4 regions of the Serratia sp. Nf2 genome follow, and region 1 is predicted to be linked to each of the others. Evidence: predicted binding sites of a transcription regulator. Region 1 holds the regulator's gene; each other region holds the start of a gene.
What was found. Region 1 encodes CRP, which controls carbon source genes, mostly activating them, when cyclic AMP is high. Its sites were predicted from a motif close to ATGTGANNNNNNTCACAT; they were not measured.

Region 1 (5,954 bases):
CCCTTCACCGGTAAAGGCGACCACGTGATAATAATTTTCCGCCATCGTTCGCTCCTTAATGCCAGATCAGTAACACACAGGCTGCGGTCAACAACCCCATGGAAACGTTGAAGATAACCCAGGCCTTTTTGCTGCGCAGCAGGCGGCCGATCACGGTGCCGAACGCCAGCCAGATAATGCCGGCGACGATGTTGACCACCAAAATGCCCAGCGCGATCGCCGCAATGGACCCGTTGTACTTATCGCCTGCCAGGCTGAAGCTGGCCACCGCCCCCAGCGCCATCAGCCAGGCTTTCGGATTGAGGAACTGCAGCAGCCAGCCCTGATACAGCCGCACCGGCTGCGGCGGCGCCACGTCGGTTTCCAGTTTTTCATAGGCGGCGGTGGCGACTTTCCACGCCAGCCACAGCAGATACAAACTGCCGAGGATTTTCAGGATCAGGTGCAGCGACGGGTAGACCAGGATCAGGCTGCCGACGCCGAAGGCCACCAGCAGCAAAATGCTTTGCATGCCGAGCATGATACCGATCATCAGCCACAGCGATCGCATAAAGCCGAAGTTGGCGCCAGAGGTGGTCAACAGCAGGTTATTGGGGCCAGGCGTGATGGCGGCGACCCACAGGAAGCCCAGCATCGAAAGGAATAAACTCGGTTCCATGGCACGGGTGCTCCTCACCCACGGCGCTTTTTTGCAGTATCATTGTTAATTCTTGGTATTGAAGCTAACAGTGCGCTAGGGATCTCACAATAGCCGCCCACAACATTTTTACTCAGCCTATGCCTAACACCTTTCGCCCTCTGACCGGGGCCAGTAACCCGCACCTGCAAACGCTGTTGCCGCGGTTGGTGCGCCGCCGCGTGTTATTGAAACCGCATTGGCAACGGCTGGAATTGCCCGACGGCGATTTCGTCGATCTCGCCTGGAGCGAAGATCCGGCGCAGGCGCGCGACAAACCGCGTGCGGTGCTGTTCCACGGCCTGGAAGGCAGCTTCTACAGCCCCTACGCGCATGGCCTGCTCAACGCCTGGCGTGAGCGTGGCTGGCTCGGCGTGGTGATGCACTTTCGCGGCTGCAGCGGCGTGCCCAACCGCAAGCAGCGCATCTACCACTCCGGTGAAACCGAAGATGCGCGCTTCTTCCTGCGCTGGCTACGTGACCGCTACGGCGAGGTGCCGACCGCGGCGGTAGGCGTTTCGCTCGGCGGCAACATGCTGGCCTGCTATCTGGCGCAGCAAGGCGCCGACAGCTTGCTGCAGGCGGCAGTGGTGGTCTCGGCGCCGCTGATGCTGGAGCCTTGCGCCTACCGCATGGAGCAAGGCTTCTCCCGCGTTTATCAGCGCTACCTGCTGGGGCAGCTGAAACAAAACGCCACCCGTAAGCTGTTGCACTACCCGGACACTCTGCCGCTCAAGCTGTCACAGCTGAACGGCTTGCGACGCATCCGCGAATTCGACGACGCCATCACCTCACGCATTCACGGCTTCAGCGACGCTATCGACTATTATCGCCGCTGCAGCGCCCTGCCGCTGTTGCCGGCTGTCCAGACGCCGCTGCTGATCATCCATGCGAAGGACGATCCCTTCATGACCCATGAGGTGATCCCCGACGTCGCCGGCCTGCCGCGCAATATTGAATATCAGTTGACCGAGTTCGGCGGCCACGTCGGCTTTGTCGGCGGCACGCTGAAAAAACCGCACATGTGGCTGGAGCATCGCATTCCGGCCTGGCTTTCCCCTTATCTGGACATCCCGACGTGATCATTCCCTGGCAAGAACTGGCAACCGACACCCTGAACAGCCTGATCGAATCCTTTGTGCTGCGCGAAGGCACCGATTACGGCGAGCACGAACGCTCGCTGGAACAGAAGGTGGAGGACGTGCGCCGCCAGCTGAAAAACGGCGAAGTGGTGCTGGTGTGGTCGGAACTGCACGAGAGCGTCAACATCATGCCGCGCGGCCAGTTCCGCGCCGGGCAGGAAGAAATTTAGTGGCGATCGGTTCTATGACTGACGGAAAAAATCAGGTAACAATGGGGCATTGCAAACCAGCGCGCGCCATTTTTTCCTGACATAGAGAGCGTCAACAAGAGCCACAATAATCCCCTGACCCCGGCGCATTCAACACGGAGTGACAACCACCATGTCTGCCAAACATCCCGTTATCGCGGTGACCGGTTCCAGCGGCGCCGGTACCACCACCACCAGCGTGGCGTTCCGCAAAATATTCCAACAGCTCAACATTCGCGCCGCCGAGTTGGAGGGTGACAGCTTCCACCGCTACACCCGGCCGGAAATGGACGCGGCGATCCGCAAGGCGCGCGATCTGGGCAGACACATCAGCTATTTCGGCCCCGAGGCCAACGACTTCGGCCTGCTGCAGCAGAGCTTTATCGACTACGGCAAGAACGGCACCGGCCGTTCGCGCAAGTATCTGCACACCTACGACGAAGCGGTGCCCTACAATCAGGTGCCGGGTACCTTCACCCCGTGGGAACCGCTGCCGGCGCCGACCGACGTGCTGTTTTACGAGGGGCTGCACGGCGGCGTGGTCACCGAGCACCACGACGTGGCAAACCACGTCGATCTGCTGGTCGGCGTGGTACCGATCGTCAACCTGGAGTGGATCCAGAAACTGATCCGCGATACCGGCGAGCGCGGTCACTCTCGCGAAGCGGTGATGGACTCGGTGGTGCGTTCGATGGAAGATTACATCAACTACATCACGCCGCAGTTCTCGCGCACCCACATCAACTTCCAGCGCGTGCCGACGGTGGACACCTCCAACCCGTTCGCCGCCAAGGCGATTCCCTCACTGGACGAAAGCTTCGTCGTGATCCACTTCCGCGGGCTGGATCAAATTGACTTCCCCTATTTGCTGGCGATGCTGCAGGGCTCGTTTATCTCGCACATCAATACGTTAGTGGTGCCGGGTGGCAAGATGGGGCTGGCGATGGAACTGATCATGGCGCCGCTGGTGCAGCGGCTGCTGGAAGGCAAGAAGATCGAATAAACGCGTTGAGCGCGGCGCCGGGCCGCGCTCCGTCTCGATTACGCCGGGTGGCGGATCTCGAAACTGTGGGTCACCGTGGCGGCCTTGTTAAGCATCAACGCCACCGAGCAGTATTTCTCTGCCGACAGGTTCACCGCACGCTCGACGATCTTGTCGGTCAGGTCCTGGCCGGTAACGATGAAATGCAGGTTGATATGGGTGAACAACCGCGGGGCTTCTTCACGGCGCTCGGAGGTCAGCTTCACCTCACAGTCGCGCACGTCGTTGCGCCCTTTTTGCAGGATGGACACCACGTCGATCGCGCTGCAGCCGCCCACCGACATCAGCACCATCTCCATCGGGCTGGGCGCTTTATCGCCGGCGTTGCCATCCATCAGCACCTGGTGGCCGGAGGCCGATTCACCCAAAAACGTTAACCCTTCCACCCATTTAACTCTTGCCTGCATTCTGGTCACTCCGGTTAATTTCTTAAAATCAGGGTACGCTTTCGCATAGAAACAGGCAACGTAACCTGATGCTAATCATGCTGAAGCGAGACAACACGAGACACCCGCCTTACTCTGTGCTACAAACAGAGCCGCAATAAATCTTTCCGGGACACTGAATTTCAGGGAAACGCCCAGAGAAAGGCTCCTTTACCGGTATGTTAACAGAATGTAGCTTGCAGCGCTTACGGCAAGTTAATATGCTAGAGCGACAGCGTATTTTTATGACACGCCTCAAAACTTGCCGGTAGCCCTCGCTCATGACTGCGGCTACAGGCGGGTTTTACAGGGAACTCTGACCCCTGTGACACAAGGCAGCGATAACAACAGAGGATAACAGCGAATGGTTCTCGGCAAACCGCAAACAGACCCTACTCTCGAATGGTTCCTGTCTCATTGCCATATCCACAAATATCCATCGAAGAGTACGCTGATTCACCAAGGTGAAAAGGCCGAAACGCTTTACTACATCGTGAAAGGCTCCGTCGCGGTGCTGATCAAGGATGAAGAAGGTAAAGAGATGATCCTGTCCTACCTCAACCAGGGGGATTTCATCGGCGAGCTCGGATTGTTCGAAGAAGGCCAGGAGCGCAGCGCCTGGGTTCGCGCGAAAACCGCCTGTGAAGTGGCCGAAATTTCCTACAAGAAATTCCGTCAGCTGATCCAGGTGAACCCGGACATCCTGATGCGTCTGTCCGCCCAAATGGCAAGCCGCCTGCAGGTCACTTCCGAAAAAGTGGGCAACCTCGCCTTCCTGGACGTGACCGGCCGCATCGCGCAAACCCTGCTGAATCTGGCGAAGCAACCCGACGCCATGACTCACCCGGACGGCATGCAGATCAAGATCACCCGTCAGGAGATCGGCCAGATCGTCGGCTGCTCGCGTGAAACCGTTGGCCGTATTCTGAAAATGCTGGAAGATCAAAACCTGATTTCCGCCCACGGCAAAACCATTGTCGTCTACGGCACCCGTTAATCCCTGAAGAAACGGCGCAATCTGCGCCGTTTTTTTGTCTGCTTTCTGCCATGTGGCGCCGCCTGATCTACCACCCGGAAATCAACTACGCACTGCGACAAACGCTGGTGTTGTGCCTGCCGGTGCTGTTCGGCCTGCTGATAGGCCAGCTACAGCTCGGCCTGATGTTCTCTCTGGTGCCCGCCTGCTGCAATATCGCCGGTCTGGACACACCGCATAAGCGCTTCTTTAAACGTCTGATCGTCGGCGGTTCGCTGTTCGCCTTCAGCAGCGTGCTGCTGCAACAGGCCATGTTGTGGCACGTGCCGCTGCCGGCGCTGATGCTGGGCCTGGCACTGCTGCTCGGCGTCACCGGTGAAATCAGCCCGCTGCACGCCCGGCTGTTGCCGGCGGCGCTGGTGGCCGCCATCTTCGCCCTCAGCACGGCCGGTACGGTGCCTCTCTGGCAGGCGCCGCTGCTGTACGCCATCGGCACCGCCTGGTACGGCTTATTCACTTGGTTCTGGTTCAAGCTGTGGAAAGAGCAGCCGATGCGCGAGACGCTCAGCCAGCTCTACCTGGAACTGGCGGACTATTTCGAAGCCAAATACTCGCTGCTGACCCAGCATATTGATCCGCAAACCGCGCTGCCGCCGCTGCTGGTGCGCCAGCAAAAGGTGATGGATCTGATCAGCCTTTTGTACCAACAGCTTAATTTCCTGCCGCACGCCAACAACCTCGAGCAAAAGCGCCTGCAGCGCGCCTTTCAGGTGGCGATGGATCTGCAGGAGCACATCACCGTCAGCCTGCATCTGCCGGAAGAGGTGCAAAAGCTGGTGGAGCAGAGCCAGGCCGAAGCGATCATTCGCCGCAATGCTCAGGTGATCGCCGGCCGGCTGCGCGTGGTGGCGCACGATATTCTCTACCATCAACATTCGAAGCGCTTCTCCATGACCCACGAGCTGGCGGCGCTGGAAAAAATGGCGGCGCAGCATCCCGATAACCCGGTCGGCCAGTTTTGTTATTACCACTTCAGCCGCATCGCCCGCCTGCTGCGTACCCAGCATCCGTTGTACCGCCGCGATCTGATGCCCGGCCAACACCGCCTGCCGTTTTGGCCGGCGCTGGCCAGCTACCTGTCGTTCAAATCCACCGCCCTGCGCAACGCCGCACGGCTGGGCGTGACGCTGGCGATCGGCAGCAGTCTGGGCGCGGTGTTTAACCTGCCGAAGCCTTACTGGATCCTGCTCACCATCATGCTGGTAAGCCAAAACGGGTATAACGCCACCCGGGTGCGCATTCAGCACCGTGCGCTGGGCACGATTGCCGGGCTATTGCTGGCGGCCGGGCTGCTGCAGCTGCAGTTGCCGGAAGGCGAAACGCTGAGCATCATGTTGGTGATCACGCTGCTGGCCTACCTGGTTTCGCGCAAGAACTACGGGCTGTCGGTGATTGGCTTTACGGTCACGGCGGTTTACACCCTGCAGCTGCTGGCGCTGAACGGC
Region 2 (5,954 bases), on a different contig from region 1:
GACGGGGCCAAGCAGGCCGAACTGGACGCCTACAGTGCGCCGATTCGCGCCCGCCGTCAGTCGAGCCGCGTGCATAACCCACAGGTTGAGCGCCGCCTGGCCGCGATCACCGCGCAGGACAGCGAACGCCACAGCGCTTACGCCGAACGCGCCAGGGCGCAGCGCGAGCGTTTCAACCTGCCGGCCTGGCCGACCACCACCATCGGTTCGTTCCCGCAGACCACCGAGATCCGCGGCCTGCGTCTGGACTTCAAACAGGGCCGTTTGGACGGCAACAACTACCGCACCAGCATCGGTGAGCACATCAAACAGGCGATCGTCGAGCAGGAGCGCCTCGGGCTGGACGTGCTGGTGCACGGTGAAGCCGAGCGCAACGACATGGTGGAGTATTTCGGCGAGAACCTCGACGGCTTCGTGTTTACCCAAAACGGCTGGGTGCAGAGCTACGGCTCCCGCTGCGTGAAGCCGCCGGTCATCATCGGTGACGTCAGCCGCCCGGAAGCCATCACCGTCGAATGGGCCAAATTCGCCCAGTCGCTGACCGACAAGCCGGTGAAAGGCATGTTGACCGGGCCGGTGACCATCCTGTGCTGGTCGTTCCCGCGTGAAGACGTGACCCGCGAAGTGGTTGCCAAGCAGATTGCGCTGGCGCTGCGCGACGAAGTGGAGGATTTGGAAAAAGCCGGCATCGGCATCATCCAGATCGACGAACCCGCCCTGCGCGAAGGGCTGCCGCTGCGTCAATCCGACTGGGCCGCTTACCTGAAGTGGGCGGTGGACGCCTTCAAACTGAACGCCGCCGTGGCGCGGGACGACACCCAGATCCACACCCACATGTGTTACTGCGAGTTCAACGACATCATGGACTCCATCGCCGCGCTGGACGCCGACGTGATCACCATCGAGACCTCGCGTTCCGATATGGATCTGCTGGAAGCCTTCAAGGAGTTCGAATACCCGAACGAAATCGGGCCGGGCGTCTACGATATCCACTCGCCGAACGTGCCGAGCGTGGAATGGATTGAAGCGCTGCTGCGTAAAGCGGCGCAGAACATCCCGGCGGAACGCCTGTGGGTTAACCCGGATTGCGGCCTGAAAACCCGCGGCTGGCCAGAAACCCGGCAGTCGCTGGCCAACATGGTATTGGCGGCACAGCGCCTGCGCGAGCACGCGTGATGCCGTGCGGCGGATGAACCGCCGCTTATAGATTTACTGGTGTGATGATTGGGCGCTTCGGCGCCCTTTTTTATGTGAAGGAAATTATTTGACGCCGTGCTGGGCGAACCACGCCAGCATGCGCTGCCAGCCGTCTTGCGCCGCTTCGGCGTTGTAGCTGGGGCGATAGTCGGCGTTGAACGCATGCCCGACCTCGGGGTACACCACGATTTCGGCCTCGGCGTTGGCGGCGCGGATCGCCTGACGCATGGTTTCCACCGTCTCCAGCGGGATGCCGCTATCCTGCCCGCCATACAGCCCCAGCACCGGCGCCGACAGGTGGGTGGCGACGTCGACCGGCTGCTTCGGTGAATTCAGCGTTTTCTCGCCAACCAGTTTGCCGTACCAGGCGACCGCCGCCTTCAACTGCGGGTTGTGCGCCGCGTACAGCCAGGTGATGCGGCCACCCCAGCAGAAACCGGTGATCGCCAGCTTGCCGGCGTCGCCGCCGTGGCGGATAGCCCAGTGCGCGGCGTGATCCAGATCCGACAGCACCTGACGATCCGGCACCTTGGTGACCAGCTGCTGGAACAGCTCGCCGATATCGGTGTAGTCGTTGGCGTCGCCCTGGCGGAAATAGAGCTCGGGCGCGATCGCCAGATAGCCCTGCTTGGCCAGGCGGCGGCACAGATCCTGAATATGTTCATGGACGCCGAAGATTTCCTGCACCACGAGGACGATGGGGAAGGGGCCGCTCTGGTCGGCGGGTTTGGCGACGTAGGCCGGCAGGGCGTCGCCCTGAGAAGGGATGGTCGTTTGCCCGGCGTGAATGCCCTGTTCGTCGGTGATAATCGCGGAGGCGGCCAACGGCGCGGCGGCCGGGGCGAATCCCCCCTGAGCCTGTTCTAATGTCATCACATGTTCGGTTTTCATTGCGGTCTCCGTGCAATAGAAAAAAGCGCTGAGATTAACTATAGGAAAGATTACCCATTATTGGCGCTGCGTGGCGCACTTTCGGACAAGTCGATAAAAAACGGCTAATTATCTGGCTTTGCGGCATTTTTAAACGCTTTTTATCATGTTATTACGCGTTTTGGCCTGCGTAAGTGCCATAAGGTGCGTTAAAGGGCTTTTTTGTCCCTAAGCAACCGATAAGATGAGGGTATTTTGAATTGATCAGCTAAATAGTTTCAGCCGGCAATCAACGGGCAGAGGGCGGCAAGATTTGTCGGCTAGACTGAGGTAGAGCGGTGCCTTCATGGAGCGTCACAGTGCTTTTTTTTGTGATAAAAATCACAAAAAATATGTAGCATGTAATTTGTTTCTCTTTTCATAGTGACTGTCGTCACGAAATTAAGCGGCGATTTTCAGTAGAGTGCTTTTTTGTTCCTCCCAATAAACATGATCCATGAGGAGTCTCGTATGTCTCAGTCTGACGTTTTTCATCTCGGCCTCACCAAGAACGATTTACAAGGGGCCCAGCTTGCCATCGTGCCGGGCGATCCGCAGCGCGTAGAGAAGATTGCCAAGCTGATGGAAAATCCGGTGCATCTGGCCTCCCATCGTGAATTCACTACCTGGCGCGCGGAGCTGGACGGCAAGGCGGTGATCGTCTGCTCTACCGGTATCGGCGGCCCCTCTACTTCTATCGCGGTGGAAGAGTTGGCGCAGCTGGGCATTCGCACCTTCCTGCGCATCGGCACCACCGGCGCCATTCAGGCGAACATCAACGTCGGCGACGTGCTGGTCACCACGGCGGCGGTACGCCTCGACGGCGCCAGCCTGCACTTTGCGCCGATGGAGTTCCCGGCGGTCGCGGACTTCGCCTGCACCACCGCGCTGGTGGAAGCGGCCAAGGCCAGCGGCGCCACCACGCACATTGGCGTGACCGCCTCTTCCGATACCTTCTATCCGGGCCAGGAACGTTACGATACCTACTCCGGCCGCGTAGTCAGCCGTTTCAAAGGCTCGATGGAAGAATGGCAAGCGATGGGCGTGATGAACTATGAAATGGAATCCGCCACGCTGCTGACCATGTGCGCCAGCCAGGGCCTGCGTGCTGGCATGGTGGCCGGGGTGATCGTCAACCGCACCCAGCAAGAGATCCCGAACGCCGAGACCATGAAAAACACCGAAAGCAAAGCGGTGCAGATCGTGGTGGACGCTGCCCGCCGTCTGCTGTAATCGCCATTCCCTCAATGGGCCGCCGACGCGGCCCGTTTTTCCATTCGCGGCGAATCTGTTACGGTGATACTCCTCAGCGCTGCGCCGATGGCTGCCGCGCGTTGTCATAACAAAAACAACGAGGACGTTTATGACCGCCCAGATCCTGCTTCATCCTTCGCTCGCGCCGCTCGACGGCGGCATCAATTTCCGCGACTTCGGCGGCAACGGCGTGGCCGACGGGCGCCGCATCAAGCGCGGCCTGCTGTTCCGCTCCGGTTCCCTCGAGCGGCTGACGGAAAACGACTGCACCTTTCTCGCCGGCGTGCCGGTGCGCTCGGTGCTGGACTACCGCGATGCCGACGAGGTGCAGGCCAAGCCGGATATTCTGTGGAATGGCGCCGACTATCACCACGTGCCGGCCAACCCGCTGAGCAGCGAAGTCAACGCCAACCTGGAGAAGCTCACCAACGAAACGTTGGCCGCTTTCGACGCCCGCGCGTTCATGCTGGAGCTGTATCGCCGCCTGCCGTTCGGCAATGCGGCCTATCAGCGGTTGGCACAGCTGTTGAGCAACCCTGGCGGCGGCGCGATCGTGCAACACTGCGCGGTCGGCAAGGATCGCACCGGGGTCGGTTCGGCGCTGGTGCTGTTCGCGCTGGGCGCCGACGAAGCGACGGTGCTGGAAGACTATCTGCTGACCGAAACCACGCTGGCCACTTTCCGCGAGCAGATGCTGGATCAGCTGTCTATCAAGCTGAATGCGGCGGCGCTGGAGCAATTCGCCTACGTGCTCAGCGCGCGCGAGGAGTTCCTGATGACGGCGTTGGGCTGCATCCGTCAGCAATACGGTTCCACCGACCGTTGGCTGGAAGCGGAATACGGCCTGGGCGCGGCCCAGCGCGAAGCGCTGCAGGCGTTCTACCTCGAGTAAATCGCCGCGCGTTTAGCCGGGGTTTAACTCGCCCCGGCCTATCCTAGGCGGCGAATTATCGCGTATCAGGAGCCCCGCATTGAGCCTCAATGACGTTATCAACTGGGTCAGCGACGTCGTGCGTCAGCACGAAGGCTGGGCCATTCCCATCATCTTCTTCCTGGCGTTCGGCGAGTCGCTGGCGTTTTTGTCTCTGCTGCTGCCGGCCACGGTGATCCTGCTGGCGCTGGGCGCGCTGATCGGCGAAAGCGGCATCGCCTTTTGGCCGATTTGGGCCGCTGCCGCCGTCGGGGCGTTTTTCGGCGACTGGCTCTCTTACTGGATCGGCTATCACTATCAGGACCGCGTGGCGCATATGTGGCCGCTGTCGCGCAATCCACAACTGCTGGCGCGCGGCCACGCGTTCTTTGAACGCTGGGGCGTGCTAGGCATCTTCATCGGCCGCTTCTTCGGCCCGCTGCGCGCCGTGGTGCCGCTGGTGGGCGGCATTTGCGGGATGCCGCAGCGTTATTTCCAGTTGGCCAACGTCACGTCGGCGATGATCTGGGCGTTCGGCATTCTGGCGCCGGGGGCATTCGGCATCAAGTGGCTCAGCCAGTGGCTGGGCTGATTTCTCGCTAAATTGCGCAGTGCCGCGCAATATTGTGCGCGGCGGGCAAAATCAGGCTGGACATCCATACAGCCTCCCCTTAACGTGACGGGCAATGGGCGTGCGAAACGCCGGAACGGCAAGGTGCAACAGGAGGCAGGGTGGATACCAGTCTGATTTATGGGATTGGCGGCGTAACGATCGGCATGCTGTTGGGGTGGCTGATCGCCAGTCTGCGGGTGCAGCAGACGAATGCGCAACATGAAACCGAGCTGCGGTTGCTGGAGCAAGCGTTGCAGCAGGCGCAGCAGGAAACGGCGGCGCGGCAGGAGGCTCTGCAGCGCCACGAGCAGCAGCTGCGGCAGAGTGAGCTGGAGCTGCGTAACCTACACAGCCAGCTGGCGGCCGGACATGAGAAGTTGCAACAGCTCAACCATTGGCGCAACGAATGCGAACTGCTCAATCAGGAACTGCGTGCCCAGCGCGAGGTTAACAGCGCGCAAGAGGCCGAGCTGCGCGAAGTCACCATCCGTCTGGAAGAGACGCGCATGGCGGCGGAGGAGAAGCAGCGCCTGCTGATCAACAGCGAACAACGCCTCACCACCCAGTTTGAAAACCTCGCCAACCGCATTTTTGAACACAGCGGCCGCAAGGTGGACGAGCAAAATAAGCAAAGCTTGGATCGGTTGCTGCTGCCGCTGCGTGAACAGCTGGACGGGTTCCGCCGTCAGGTGCAGGACAGCTTTGGCCAGGAAGCGCGGGAACGCCACACGCTGACGCACGAGATACGTAATCTGCAGCAGTTGAACGCGCAGATGGCGCGCGAGGCCATCAACCTCACCAAGGCGCTGAAAGGCGACAACAAAACGCAGGGCAATTGGGGTGAAGTGGTGCTGAGCCGGGTGCTGGAGGCTTCCGGTCTGCGCGAAGGGCACGAGTATGAAACGCAGGTCAACGTGCGGGTGGATCACCAGAGCCGCATGCAGCCCGATGTGATCGTGCGTCTGCCGCAGGGCAAGGACGTGGTGATCGACGCCAAGATGTCGCTGATCGCCTACGAGCGCTATTTCAACGGCGAAGACGAGGTGGAGCGCGAAGCGGCGCTGAGCGAAC
Region 3 (5,954 bases), on a different contig from region 1:
GCAGCGGCCTGGACAGCTACACCCCAGGCGATAGCTGGGCACCGTATCTTGAGCTGAGCGCCAATTACCAGATCAACAAAAGCTGGAACGCCTTCTTCGTCGGCCGCTATGTGAAGTTGTCGGATGAAGTGAAAGACAGCCCGATGGTGGATAAATCCTACACCGGTTTGTTGATGACGGGTGTGAGCTACACCTTCTAATCACGCATTGCACGATTATCGTGCGTGATGTGCATCAAAAAGGGGCGCTGGCGCCCCTTTTGCACATCTGCAGTGCGCTTTCGCGCACGGCTCCTCAGGCCTTCTTACGGCTGCGGAAGGTCACACCCAAACGAGCAGGTTGCTCGCCGGCGGCGACCAGCGGTTTGCTGACACGCCCAGTCTCGATGCAGACCATGGTCTTGTAACCGTCGTTCGGCATATCCCCCATGCTGCAGGAAAGCTCCACGCCGGGGTTCCACGCGATGACGTCGCTCATATGATGGTGGTGAACCTCGATGGTGCGTGCGAGCGCCGGATCGCGGATCTGGCTGAAAGCTTCCGGGCGGGTATAGACGCGGTCAGTTTGGCCTATGAAGGTCACTTCGCCCGCCTGGCGCGCCTCTGCGCCGCCCGCCACCTTGTCGATATAAGGCTCGCCCAGGCCCGCCACGCTGACCCGATCGATATCGCCGACCTGGAAGTAGCTGTGCAGCGCCGCGGTGGCCTGATAATCGCCGTGCGATTCCAGTTCGATCTCGCACTCCGCACCCAGCTTGAAGCGGGCAATCAGCGTGAAGGCGTGCGGCCACAGTTTGCGGGTCTGCTCATTGTCTTTCAGCGTAAAGGTCAGGATGACGCCGTTGTCATCTTCATCGTGCGCCGTCAGGCTCCAGGGTTGGTTGCGGGCAAAACCGTGGGAGGGTTGCGCCACCGGGCCGAACCACGGCCAGCAGATTGGCACGCCGCCGCGGATGGCCTTGCCTTTGGCGAAGGGGGTATTGCTGCTGAGCCAAATCACCGGTTGCTCACCGCTGGGCTGCCAGGCCAGCAAATGGGCACCTTGCAGCGCGACGGCCGCGCGCACTTTCGGGTGCGACACCACAACCACGCCCAGCTCATCGAGTTGACGCTGGCTGATGTAAGGCGAAATCTGTTCGGAAACGGGCAGGGTGAAAATTTTCTCGTTCATTTCATGACCTATTGTTTGCCGTAGAGACAAATAAAAAAGGGCGACAAAAATGTCGCCCTCATTATCAGCTTAACATCATGCCATTACTTGGAGATGTGAGCGATCAGATCCAGAACCTTGTTGGAATAACCGGTTTCGTTGTCGTACCAGGAAACCAGTTTCACGAAGTTGTCGTTCAGTGCGATACCGGCTTTGGCATCGAACACGGAAGTCAGCACTTCGCCGTTGAAATCGGTGGACACCACGTCGTCTTCAACGTAGCCCAGAACGCCTTTCATAGAACCTTCAGCGGCATCTTTGATGGCTTTCTTGATTTCTTCGTAGGTCGCCGCTTTTTCCAGACGCACGGTCAGGTCAACAACGGATACGTTTGGCGTCGGTACGCGGAATGCCATACCGGTCAGTTTGCCTTTCAGCTCTGGCAGAACAACGCCAACCGCTTTCGCTGCGCCGGTAGAAGAAGGGATGATGTTCTGGGATGCGCCGCGGCCGCCGCGCCAGTCTTTGTGGGACGGGCCATCAACGGTTTTCTGCGTGGCGGTGGTCGCGTGAACGGTGGTCATCAGGCCTTCAACGATACCGAAGTTGTCGTTGATGACTTTAGCCAGTGGCGCCAGGCAGTTGGTGGTGCAAGAGGCGTTGGACACGATGTCCTGGCCGGCATATTTATCAAAGTTGGCGCCACGCACGAACATTGGGGTCGCATCTTTGGATGGGCCAGTCAGAACGACTTTTTTAGCGCCAGCGGTGATGTGTTTACGTGCGGTTTCGTCGGTCAGGAAGATACCGGTCGCTTCAGCAACCACGTCAACACCCACTTCGTTCCACTTCAGGTTAGCCGGGTCTTTCTCTGCGGTAACACGGATGGTTTTGCCGTTAACAACCAGGTGGCCGTCTTTAACTTCTACCGTACCGTTGAAACGGCCATGAGTAGAGTCATACTTCAGCATGTAGGCCATGTACTCCGCGTCCAACAGGTCGTTGATTGCAACGATCTCGATGTCAGAACGCTCTTGAGCAGCACGGAAAACAATGCGACCGATACGGCCAAAACCGTTGATACCTACTTTGATAGTCATATATTCCACCAGCTATTTGTTAGTGAATAAAAGGTTGGTTGTAAAATTACAAAAACCTTACCCAGCGTCAAGCGGAATCGTGTCAATTCTTGCGGCAAGTCAAACCGGAAGGGTGGTTTTGCACGCTTATTGCACAGTCCATTTGCGCTCGGCCTCATCCGTTATATGGGGACAAGCCGCCAAGTATAAAGTCAGCATACGCAAGATGTGTGATCGCTATCACATATCATCGTGACGTGGCCTTTATGGGCTACAGTTTAGGCCAAAAATCCCTGCAGCGGTGTTAATTTTTTGTTATTATTAATCATTGTTTTCGTTGACATTATCCACATTCAGAGATAAGCACAAATGGCTAAAGAGACAACCCCCGGTCATCCGGTCACGGAACTGAATGAAATCCAACGTTATGTGACGCAACAGCGCGGTACCGAAGCGCCGTTCAGCGGCAAATTGCTGCACAACAAACGCGAAGGCGTGTACCATTGCCTGTGCTGTAACCAGCCGCTGTTCTACTCCGAAACCAAATACGATTCCGGCTGCGGCTGGCCGAGCTTTTATGAGCCGGTTTCCGCCGATGCAATCCGTTATCTTGATGATAATTCACATAATATGCATCGTATTGAAATCCGCTGCGGCCACTGCGATGCGCACCTGGGGCATGTTTTCCCCGATGGCCCGCAGCCGACCGGCGACCGCTATTGTGTCAACTCCGCCTCGCTGAGTTTCACCGATGGCGAAAATGGCGACCAAACGGCCGGCTAAGTGGTAATTTAACCAACAAAATCGATTCAGCTAATTATTCATCCGTAAGCGAGAAGGGCTCTGATGGACGTGAAAGATCTGATTGCGGCGATGACGCCCGAGATATACCAGCGTTTGGTACAGGCGGTTGAGCTGGGCAAATGGCCGGACGGCGTGGCGCTGACGCCGGAGCAGAAAGAAAACAGCCTGCAGGCGGTGATGCTGTGGCAGTCGATGAACAACGTCGATCCGCAGCACATGAGCATCGGCACCGACGGGCAAATCGTGATGAAGAGCAAGCAAGAGCTGAAACAGCAGTTCGTTGCCGAGCCGCTGGCCAAACTCAAACCGCAGTAAGGCTGCCCTAAAGCGGGGCGATGCCGCCATCGCCCCGTCGATTTACCGTTTTTCGCCCTTAATCCCCAGCGATTCCGCCAGTTGCTGCGCCAGCCGGTTGTTGTCGTCTGCGCCGTACTCCCAGAACATCGCCCCTCCCAATCCCTGGTTTTTGATGTACTCGGCTTTGAGAGCCACCGAACGCGGGTTCTCGTAGGAGATAGCGAACAGCGATTTGCCTTCGGCAGATTGCAGCGTCAGGTAAGGCACCTTGGCGTCGTCATCCCAGTGCTCGCGAAAACGATGCTGCGGATCGTTGAGCAATTTGCTGACGATATCGTGGTATTTAACGTAAGTGTCTTTGCTGAGATCCAGCCCCAGCGCGTTGAACAGGGCGGTTTCTCGCGTGCTGAAGTCAGGCTGCGTCACCGGATGCTTGGCGGCATCCGGTTTGTCCCAGTCGATGCCCGCCTCGGTCGCCCGTTTCGGTACCCGGCCGTAGAAACCGATACCCAGGTTCATCTGTGCCGGTTTCAGTCCGGCAGCCAGATAATTCTTTACCACGAAATCGGCGCTGTAGCGGTCGGCGGCCGCCACGGTTGGCCAACGCTTTGAGTCGTACAGGTTGGCATTGAAGTACTGTGTGCCGTAAGCCATGTCGTAAGTCATCAGATTGATGTAGTCGAGGTAAGGGGCAATGCTTTTCACATCGACCCATTCTTGCGGGCTTTTGACGTTGGCCCCGACGGCGATGGTTAACAGCTTGCCTTGCCCCAGCGCCTGGTGAAGCTCTTTCAGCAGCAGGGTGAAGTTGTCGCGATCCGCCGGTTGGCTTTCCACCAGCCCCCAGGCGCCGTTCACCGGATATTCCCAGTCCAGATCGATGCCATCCAGCCGATACTTCGCGATCACCTGCAGCGCGGAGCGAATGAATATCGCCCGGTTTTCCTCGGTAGCGGCGGCGGCGGAGAAGCCCCGTGCGCCCCAGCCGCCGACCGACAGCAGTACTTTCAGCTCGGGGTTCTGTTTGCGCAGCACCGGCAGCCGTTGCAGATCGGCCGTGACTTTCGGCGACAGGTAGATCTGGTGGCGGCGAGCGGGGTCTTTCAGCGCCGCGTTGGTTTCGTCTTTCTCGCCGTTGTAGATCAGGCCGAACGAATAGTTGAGGTGGGTGATTTGCGTGACGTCCAGCTTGTCGATGTCGCCACCGGGGCCGGCGGTGACGTCTCCGCCGCCGTTAAAGTAGCCGACGGAGAGATAAGCCGCCTGGGCCGTGCCTGCGCCGGCCATAGCCAACTGCACCGCCGCCAGCAATGGCAGCAGTTTTCGGGTTATTTTCATGTCTGTCTCCTTGGGTCGGCAAGGCCGACCGTACCGCCATAGGCGGTTACAATAAAGCCGGGCTCAGCGGGCCCCGGATGCGTATAACCGATTGACGCCAAAAGCGTCGCAGCCATAACAGCAAAAGCGCCTGCCGGTCACAAGCCGTTGGGGAAGAAGAAGGGCGGTATTGTGAGCGGCGTCGATATTTTCGCCGCCGCGCAGAGAGGGCGCCGGTGGCGCCCTGGAGGATTTAGTTGGCGAGAAATTGTGACAGGGTAACCAGTTGCGCACCGGCGCGCGTCATGTCCTGCAGCGCCCGCTCGTTGTCGCCTGGCTGCAGATTCACGCCGCGGCAGCCGTCGACGATCACCTGCGTTGGATAGCCGGCAGCCAGCGCATCCAGCACGCTGAACTTCACGCAGTAGTCAGTCGCCAGGCCCATGATTGCCAGCCGCCGGACGCCCTGCGATTGCAGCCAGCCGTGCAGCTCGGTCTGCGCACGGTGGCCGTTATCGAAGAACGCGCTGTAGCTGTCGATGTCCGTCTCCTGCCCTTTGCGAAAAACGGCATTGATGTGTTGCCGCTGCAACTGGGGGTGAAAATCGGCGCCGTGGCTCCCTTGCACGCAGTGTACCGGCCACCATACCTGCGGCAGGCCTTCCAGCTCGCCGAGGGTACCGACCTGCGCATGAGAGTTCACCGCAAAGCTGCGGTGATTGGCGGGATGCCAGTCCTGGCTGGCCACGATCGGCTCGCCACGCGCCAAACAGGCGGCGATCGCCTGATTGGCAACCGGGATGACGGCGTCGCCCGCCGTGACCGCCAGCGCGCCGCCGGGGCAGAAATCGTTTTGCAGATCGATCAACAACAGGGCCGTTTTCATCGCCGCTCCAGAGTTCAGTAGGTTAACCGTTGATGCTCAGTTCGCCGCGCAGATCTTGCTGCATCAGGGCGCGGATTTGTTCCGGCGTCAGCGGCTGGCTCAGCAGGTAGTGCAGCTTGGTCAGGGCGGCTTCCACCGTCATGTCGAAACCGCTGATCACCCCGGCGTGCGCCAATGCGTTGCCGGTGGCGTAGCCTTCCATATTGACGCGCCCGGAGATGCACTGCGTCAGGTTGACCACCACGATGCCGCGTTCGGAGGCCGCACGCAACTCGTCGATCAGCTCGGCTTTCTGCGGCGCATTACCGACGCCGTAGGAGCGCAGGATCAGCGCCTTGACCGGCTGCAGCAGGAAGTTACGCACCACCGCGCCGGAAATGCCCGGATAGATGGTGACCACGCCGATCGGCTGCGGCGTGATG
Region 4 (5,954 bases), on a different contig from region 1:
CAGCCGGTCTCGCAACCGCCGGCCAGCACGATGCCGAAGCCGAACAGCAAGCCGCCCAGCACCGCATTCGGGCCGGCCCACATGATCTTCGGCGCCACGCCGAGCTGCACATAGCTGAATATGCCGATGGCGCTCACCGCCATGCCGATGATGATGGCTTTCGCCATGTGGGTGCGGCCGGTGATCCACAGATCGCGGAACGCCGAGGTGAAGCAGATCTGCGCGCGTTCGATCAGCAGACCGAAGCCGATGCCGAACAGCATGGCGATGCCGAGCTTCGGCGCATCGAACAGCGTCCACAGCGACCAGGCCACCGCCAGGCCGAAGACCGCCATGCCCAGACGGAAGCGGCGGCGCGCCTGCTCAGGCTTCTGCGTCAGCGGCGCGGCGGCCTTCACCTTTTGCAATTTGACCGGGATGCGGAACATTGGCAGCAGCGTGAATTTAGCGCCGAAGTACGAACCTGCAGCGGTCGCCAGCGCGAAGAACCAGGCGTGCAGCGAAAACTGAGGAATACCGGTGAAAAACGCCGCCAGGTTGCACCCCATCGCCAGGCGCGCGCCGAAACCGGCGATGATGCCGCCCAGCAGCGCCTGCACGATACGAATGCGGTGCTGCGGCTGGCGCAGCTTGATGTTGTTGGCCCACAGCGCGGCAGCGATGCAGCCGGCGAACATGCCGATGATCATGCGACCGTCGATGCGCTCCAGCGGCGTGCCCTGCAGGCCGATAACCTTGAAATAGCCCCACTGCTCGGGGTGCAGGCCGAACCACTGCAGCACATGGCCGCCCCAGCGGGTGAACTCGCCGGTCACCGCCCAGAAGGTGCCGGTCATGCCGAAGTAGTAGGTAGAAAGGATCCCGGCGGCGATCACCGCCGGCAGCGGCGCCCAAAAGCGCACCAGGTATTGAGATTTGAACTGCTGCCAACTCATGGCATCTCCCGTGCATATCATCCGTAAGAAAAAACCTTATGAATGATACGCCATTCAGGGACGTTTGACGGCAACTTTCAGGCATAAAAAAACCAGCCCGCAGGCTGGTTTTTCAGAGCGCTTCATTCATCGCGAACGATGAGTCGGCAATTACGCGTCACCGAAACGACGACGAGGTGCAGCAGGTGCTGCGTCATCACGGCGTGGTGCCGGCTTGCCGTCACGGTTGAAGTTACCGCCACGACGCTCGCCGCCGTTACCGCCTTCACGACGTTCGCCGAAGGAACGACGTGGGCCGCCTTCGCGACGTTCGCCGTTGAACGGACGACCGTTACCGTTGCCGCGACGTTCGCCACCGTTGCCACCGTCACGACGCTCGCGACGTTCGAACGGCTGTGCATCGCCCAGCAGCTGCATGTTCATCGGCTTGTTCAGGATGCGAGTGCGAGTGAAGTGATTCAGGATCTCGCCCGGCATGCCTTTTGGCAACTCGATGGTGGAGTGGGAAGCGAACAGCTTGATGTTACCGATGTAACGGCTGCTGATGTCGCCTTCGTTAGCGATCGCGCCAACGATGTGACGGACTTCTACGCCATCGTCACGGCCCACTTCGATGCGGTACAGCTGCATTTCGCCAACGTCACGACGTTCGCGACGCGGACGGTCGCCGTCACGGCTATCGCGGCTGTCGCGACGGTCGCCACGATCACCGCGACGATCGTCACGGTCGTTGAACTCGCGGCGCTGGCGCGGTTTGAAGACCGGATCCGGCGGCAGGATCAGCGGACGTTCACCCTGTGCCATTTTCAGCAGCGCTGCGGCCAGGGTTTCCATATCCAGCTCTTCTTCCGGCTGCAGTTTGGTCAGCAGTGCGCGGTACAGATCCAGATCGCTGCTTTCCAGCTGCTGCTGAACTTTCGCGGCGAACTTGGCCAGACGACGCTCGCCCAGCAGTTCTGCGTTCGGCAGTTCCACTTCCGGGATGGTCAGCTTCATGGTGCGTTCGATGTTGCGCAGCAGGCGGCGTTCGCGGTTTTCCACGAACAGCAGCGCGCGGCCGGCGCGGCCCGCACGACCGGTACGGCCGATACGGTGAACGTAAGACTCGGAGTCCATCGGGATGTCGTAGTTAACAACCAGGCTGATGCGCTCAACGTCCAGGCCACGGGCCGCAACGTCGGTCGCGATCAGGATATCCAGACGACCGTCTTTCAGGCGCTCCAGGGTCTGCTCACGCAGCGCCTGGTTCATGTCGCCGTTCAGCGCGGCGCTGCTGTAACCACTGCGCTCCAGCGCTTCGGCCACTTCCAGGGTCGCGTTCTTGGTACGGACGAAGATGATCGCCGCGTCAAAGTCTTCAGCTTCCAGGAAACGCACCAGCGCTTCGTTTTTACGCATGCCGTACACCGACCAGTAGCTCTGGCTGATGTCCGGACGGGTGGTCACGCTGGACTGGATGCGCACTTCCTGCGGCTCTTTCATGAAGCGGCGGGTGATGCGACGGATCGCTTCTGGCATGGTGGCAGAGAACAGCGCAGTCTGATGTTCAGCCGGGATCTCAGCCATGATGGTTTCTACGTCTTCGATAAAGCCCATGCGCAGCATTTCGTCGGCTTCATCCAGCACCAGACCGCTCAGGTTGGAGAGGTTCAGGGTGCCGCGCTTCAGGTGGTCCAGCAGACGGCCTGGGGTACCCACAACGATTTGCGGGCCCTGACGCAGAGCGCGCAGCTGCACGTCGTAACGCTGGCCGCCGTAAAGGGCTACCACGTTGACGCCGTTCATGTGTTTGGAGAAATCGGTCATCGCTTCGGCAACCTGAACCGCCAGTTCGCGGGTCGGTGCCAGCACCAGGATCTGAGGTGCTTTCAGGTCTGCCTGCAGGTTGTGCAGCAGCGGCAGCGAGAACGCTGCAGTTTTACCACTACCGGTCTGTGCCATGCCCAGCACGTCGCGGCCGTTCAACAGGTGAGGAATACACTCAGCCTGGATCGGAGATGGTTTTTCATAGCCCAGATCGTTCAGGGCGGAAATGATTGGAGCAGACAGCCCCAGATCAGCAAAAGAGGTTTCAAACTCAGTCGTCATGTACACGTGCCTCATTAATAATGGCAGCCAGTCTACATAACTCGTCGAGAAAATTTTCAGTCATTTTCATTGAAAAGTGTGAACCGGCTCAAATTAGATTATAAAACGAACAAAAAAGCCCTCACCCGTTAAGGCGATAACTTTGGTTAAAAACCAATGTTCATCAGGCTGATTGGTGTTCGTCAGCTATTGCTGGTCCGATTCCGATAGGTCGTCTTGCTCTTGGCCCAAAAGCGCCAATTCCAACAATGCATAGCGGTGCTCAACGAAGTTGTGAACGTTGTTAGACACCGTCAGTTTGAACAGCGCCGAAGCGGTGTCCTTGTCCCCCAGACTCAGGTAGTGTTTACCCAAATAGAAGTCAGTTTCACTGAGATGCTCAGCGAGCGAAGTGTTATCCGTTGCATCTGCCTTGAGGCGTTCCATCAGCGTTTTTTCGCTGATCTTGCCCAGGTAGAATTCGACAATATTCCATCCCCATTGCCCTCTGTCCGCTTTGTCATAGCGCTGCTGAAGCGCTACCTCGGCCTTCTTGGGATCGATTTCTCGCTCCACCAGATACAGCCATAACGAACGGAAGGGATCGTTTGGGTCGTCTTGATAAAACGCCTGCAGATCATCCTGCGCCAACGGGAAGCGGCCGCCATAATACAGTGCGATGCCCCGGTTTAAACGCGCGTAATTGTAAGTTGGATCAAGCTCTAGTACAGAATCAAACGCTTCATAGGCAGCATCAAAATTGCCTGCCTGCGTTAAGTAAATGCCCAGGTAGTTGAAAACTTCCGGCATGTCGGGACGTATCGCCAGCGCCTGCGAGAAATCATTGCGCGCTAATGCACGTAACCCGAGGCTATCATACAGCACACCGCGCTCATATAAAAGCTGTGCGCGTTCGTCGTCCGTCAGTGCCCGACTGGCAAGAATTTGTTCCATGCGCGCCAGGATCACTTCCTGCTGCAACGTAGGCTGCAACGGGATTGCCAAAACTTCGTCTTTACGCCAATCATGGTTGCTGCATCCTGCCAGCATGAGTGCTGTCGCAACGTAACACCAGCGCAAGAAAGGCTTCATTTCCCACTCCCGAAGACAAACATTGGATGAACGTCCTGTCCTCCGTTTGCTAATACGCGGGCATCCTACCCGCGCGATACGAACAGCTCCCAACCCCGTGGCGGGGAGCTGTAAAACTATCTATACAGTTATTCTGCTTCAGGCGCAGGTGAACCCGCTTCTGGCGCCATCGCTTCTTTGATGCTCAGACGCACGCGGCCCTGACGGTCAACTTCCAGTACCTTAACCGGCACTTCCTGACCCATCTGCAGATAGTCGGTCACTTTCTCGACGCGCTTGTCGGCGATCTGAGAAATGTGTACCAGACCTTCTTTACCACCGCCGATGGCGACGAATGCGCCGAAATCAACGATACGGGTCACTTTACCCTGGTAGATACGGCCCACTTCGATCTCTGCCGTGATCTCTTCGATACGACGGATAGCGAATTTCGCCTTCTCACCGTCGGTCGCAGCGATTTTAACTGTACCATCATCTTCGATTTCGATGGTAGTGCCAGTCTCTTCGGTCAGCGCGCGGATAACGGAACCGCCCTTACCGATCACGTCTTTGATTTTATCCGGGTTGATGCGGATAGTATGAATACGCGGTGCGAATTCGGAGATATCGCCGCGCGGGGAGCTGATAGCCTGTTCCATCACGCCCAGGATGTGCAGACGCGCGCCCTTGGCCTGGTTCAGAGCCACCTGCATGATTTCGCGGGTGATGCCTTCGATTTTAATGTCCATCTGCAGCGCGGTGATACCGTCGCGGCTACCGGCCACTTTAAAGTCCATGTCACCCAGGTGATCTTCGTCACCCAGAATGTCTGACAGAACCACAAAGTTATCGGCTTCTTTCACCAGGCCCATCGCGATACCCGCAACGGCAGCCTTGATTGGCACACCGGCGTCCATCAGCGCCAGAGACGCGCCGCACACGGAAGCCATGGAAGAAGAACCGTTGGATTCGGTGATTTCAGACACTACGCGAACCGTGTACGGGAAATCTTCCGGTTTAGGCATCATAGCCAATACGCCGCGTTTCGCCAGGCGACCGTGACCGATTTCACGACGCTTAGGAGAACCGACCATGCCGGTTTCGCCTACGGAGTACGGAGGGAAGTTGTAGTGGAACAGGAAGCTGTCGGTCTTCTCGCCCATCAGCTCGTCCAGGTTCTGCGCGTCGCGCGCGGTGCCCAGGGTCGCGGTAACCAGCGCCTGAGTTTCACCACGGGTGAACAGCGCGGAACCGTGGGTGCGCGGCAGTACGCCGGTGCGCACGTCCAGGCCACGGATCATGTCTTTTTCACGGCCGTCGATACGCGGCTCGCCACGCAGTACGCGGCTACGCACCACGTTCTTCTCGACGTTGCCCAGGATATCCTGGATTTCGCCGGCGTCCAGCGTTTCGTCCTGCGCCAGCAGGGTTTCAACAACGCTGTCTTTGATCGCGTCAACCTGAGCGTAACGCTCTTGTTTTTCGGTGATGTGGTAAGCGTCGCCCAGGCGAGCTTCAGCCAGTTCAGCCACGCGCGCGTGCAGCGCTTCGTTGACCGCTGGGGCCTGCCAATCCCACTTCGGCTTACCGGCTTCGGCAACCAGGGAGTTGATGTTTTCAATAACCACTTGCTGCTGGTCGTGGCCGAACACCACGGCGCCCAGCATCTGATCTTCGCTCAGCACTTCCGCTTCGGATTCAACCATCAGCACCGCGCCGGCAGTACCGGCAACCACCAGGTCCAGACGGCTTTCTTTCAGCTCGTCAGTCGTCGGGTTCAGCACGTACTGATCGTTGATGTAACCTACGCGCGCTGCGCCGATCGGGCCGTTGAACGGAATGCCGGACAGGCTCAGGGCGGCAGAGGCGCCGATCATCGCA

Region 2: the regulator CRP is predicted to act here: its motif matches at 2,437-2,454, upstream of udp (uridine phosphorylase).
Region 3: the regulator CRP is predicted to act here: its motif matches at 2,457-2,474, upstream of msrB (peptide-methionine (R)-S-oxide reductase MsrB).
Region 4: the regulator CRP is predicted to act here: its motif matches at 3,100-3,117, upstream of yrbN (protein YrbN).

What each region holds. Positions count from the first base shown of each region.
Region 1 covers NZ_PYTW01000012.1:20,605-26,558, forward strand. Annotated here, with positions in the region: gene C9411_RS22430 (PhzF family phenazine biosynthesis protein) at 1-45, opposite strand, end outside; gene C9411_RS22435 (LysE family translocator) at 56-658, opposite strand; gene C9411_RS22440 (hydrolase) at 778-1,758, shown strand; gene C9411_RS22445 (YheU family protein) at 1,755-1,988, shown strand; gene C9411_RS22450 (phosphoribulokinase) at 2,140-3,009, shown strand; gene C9411_RS22455 (OsmC family protein) at 3,048-3,455, opposite strand; gene crp (cAMP-activated global transcriptional regulator CRP) at 3,838-4,470, shown strand; gene C9411_RS22465 (YccS/YhfK family putative transporter) at 4,521-5,954, shown strand, end outside.
Region 2 covers NZ_PYTW01000007.1:20,575-26,528, reverse strand. Annotated here, with positions in the region: gene metE (5-methyltetrahydropteroyltriglutamate--homocysteine S-methyltransferase) at 1-1,176, shown strand, start outside; gene C9411_RS16050 (dienelactone hydrolase family protein) at 1,261-2,088, opposite strand; gene udp (uridine phosphorylase) at 2,578-3,339, shown strand; gene C9411_RS16040 (tyrosine-protein phosphatase) at 3,470-4,252, shown strand; gene C9411_RS16035 (DedA family protein) at 4,332-4,862, shown strand; gene rmuC (DNA recombination protein RmuC) at 5,003-5,954, shown strand, end outside.
Region 3 covers NZ_PYTW01000001.1:417,902-423,855, reverse strand. Annotated here, with positions in the region: gene C9411_RS01980 (MipA/OmpV family protein) at 1-200, shown strand, start outside; gene C9411_RS01975 (D-hexose-6-phosphate mutarotase) at 295-1,170, opposite strand; gene gapA (glyceraldehyde-3-phosphate dehydrogenase) at 1,254-2,249, opposite strand; gene msrB (peptide-methionine (R)-S-oxide reductase MsrB) at 2,598-3,011, shown strand; gene C9411_RS01955 (YeaC family protein) at 3,075-3,347, shown strand; gene C9411_RS01950 (glycoside hydrolase family 18 protein) at 3,390-4,667, opposite strand; gene pncA (bifunctional nicotinamidase/pyrazinamidase) at 4,900-5,532, opposite strand; gene ansA (asparaginase) at 5,555-5,954, opposite strand, start outside.
Region 4 covers NZ_PYTW01000002.1:146,882-152,835, reverse strand. Annotated here, with positions in the region: gene yedE (selenium metabolism membrane protein YedE/FdhT) at 1-935, opposite strand, end outside; gene C9411_RS05755 (DEAD/DEAH family ATP-dependent RNA helicase) at 1,086-3,023, opposite strand; gene yrbN (protein YrbN) at 3,013-3,087, opposite strand; gene nlpI (lipoprotein NlpI) at 3,210-4,094, opposite strand; gene pnp (polyribonucleotide nucleotidyltransferase) at 4,223-5,954, opposite strand, start outside.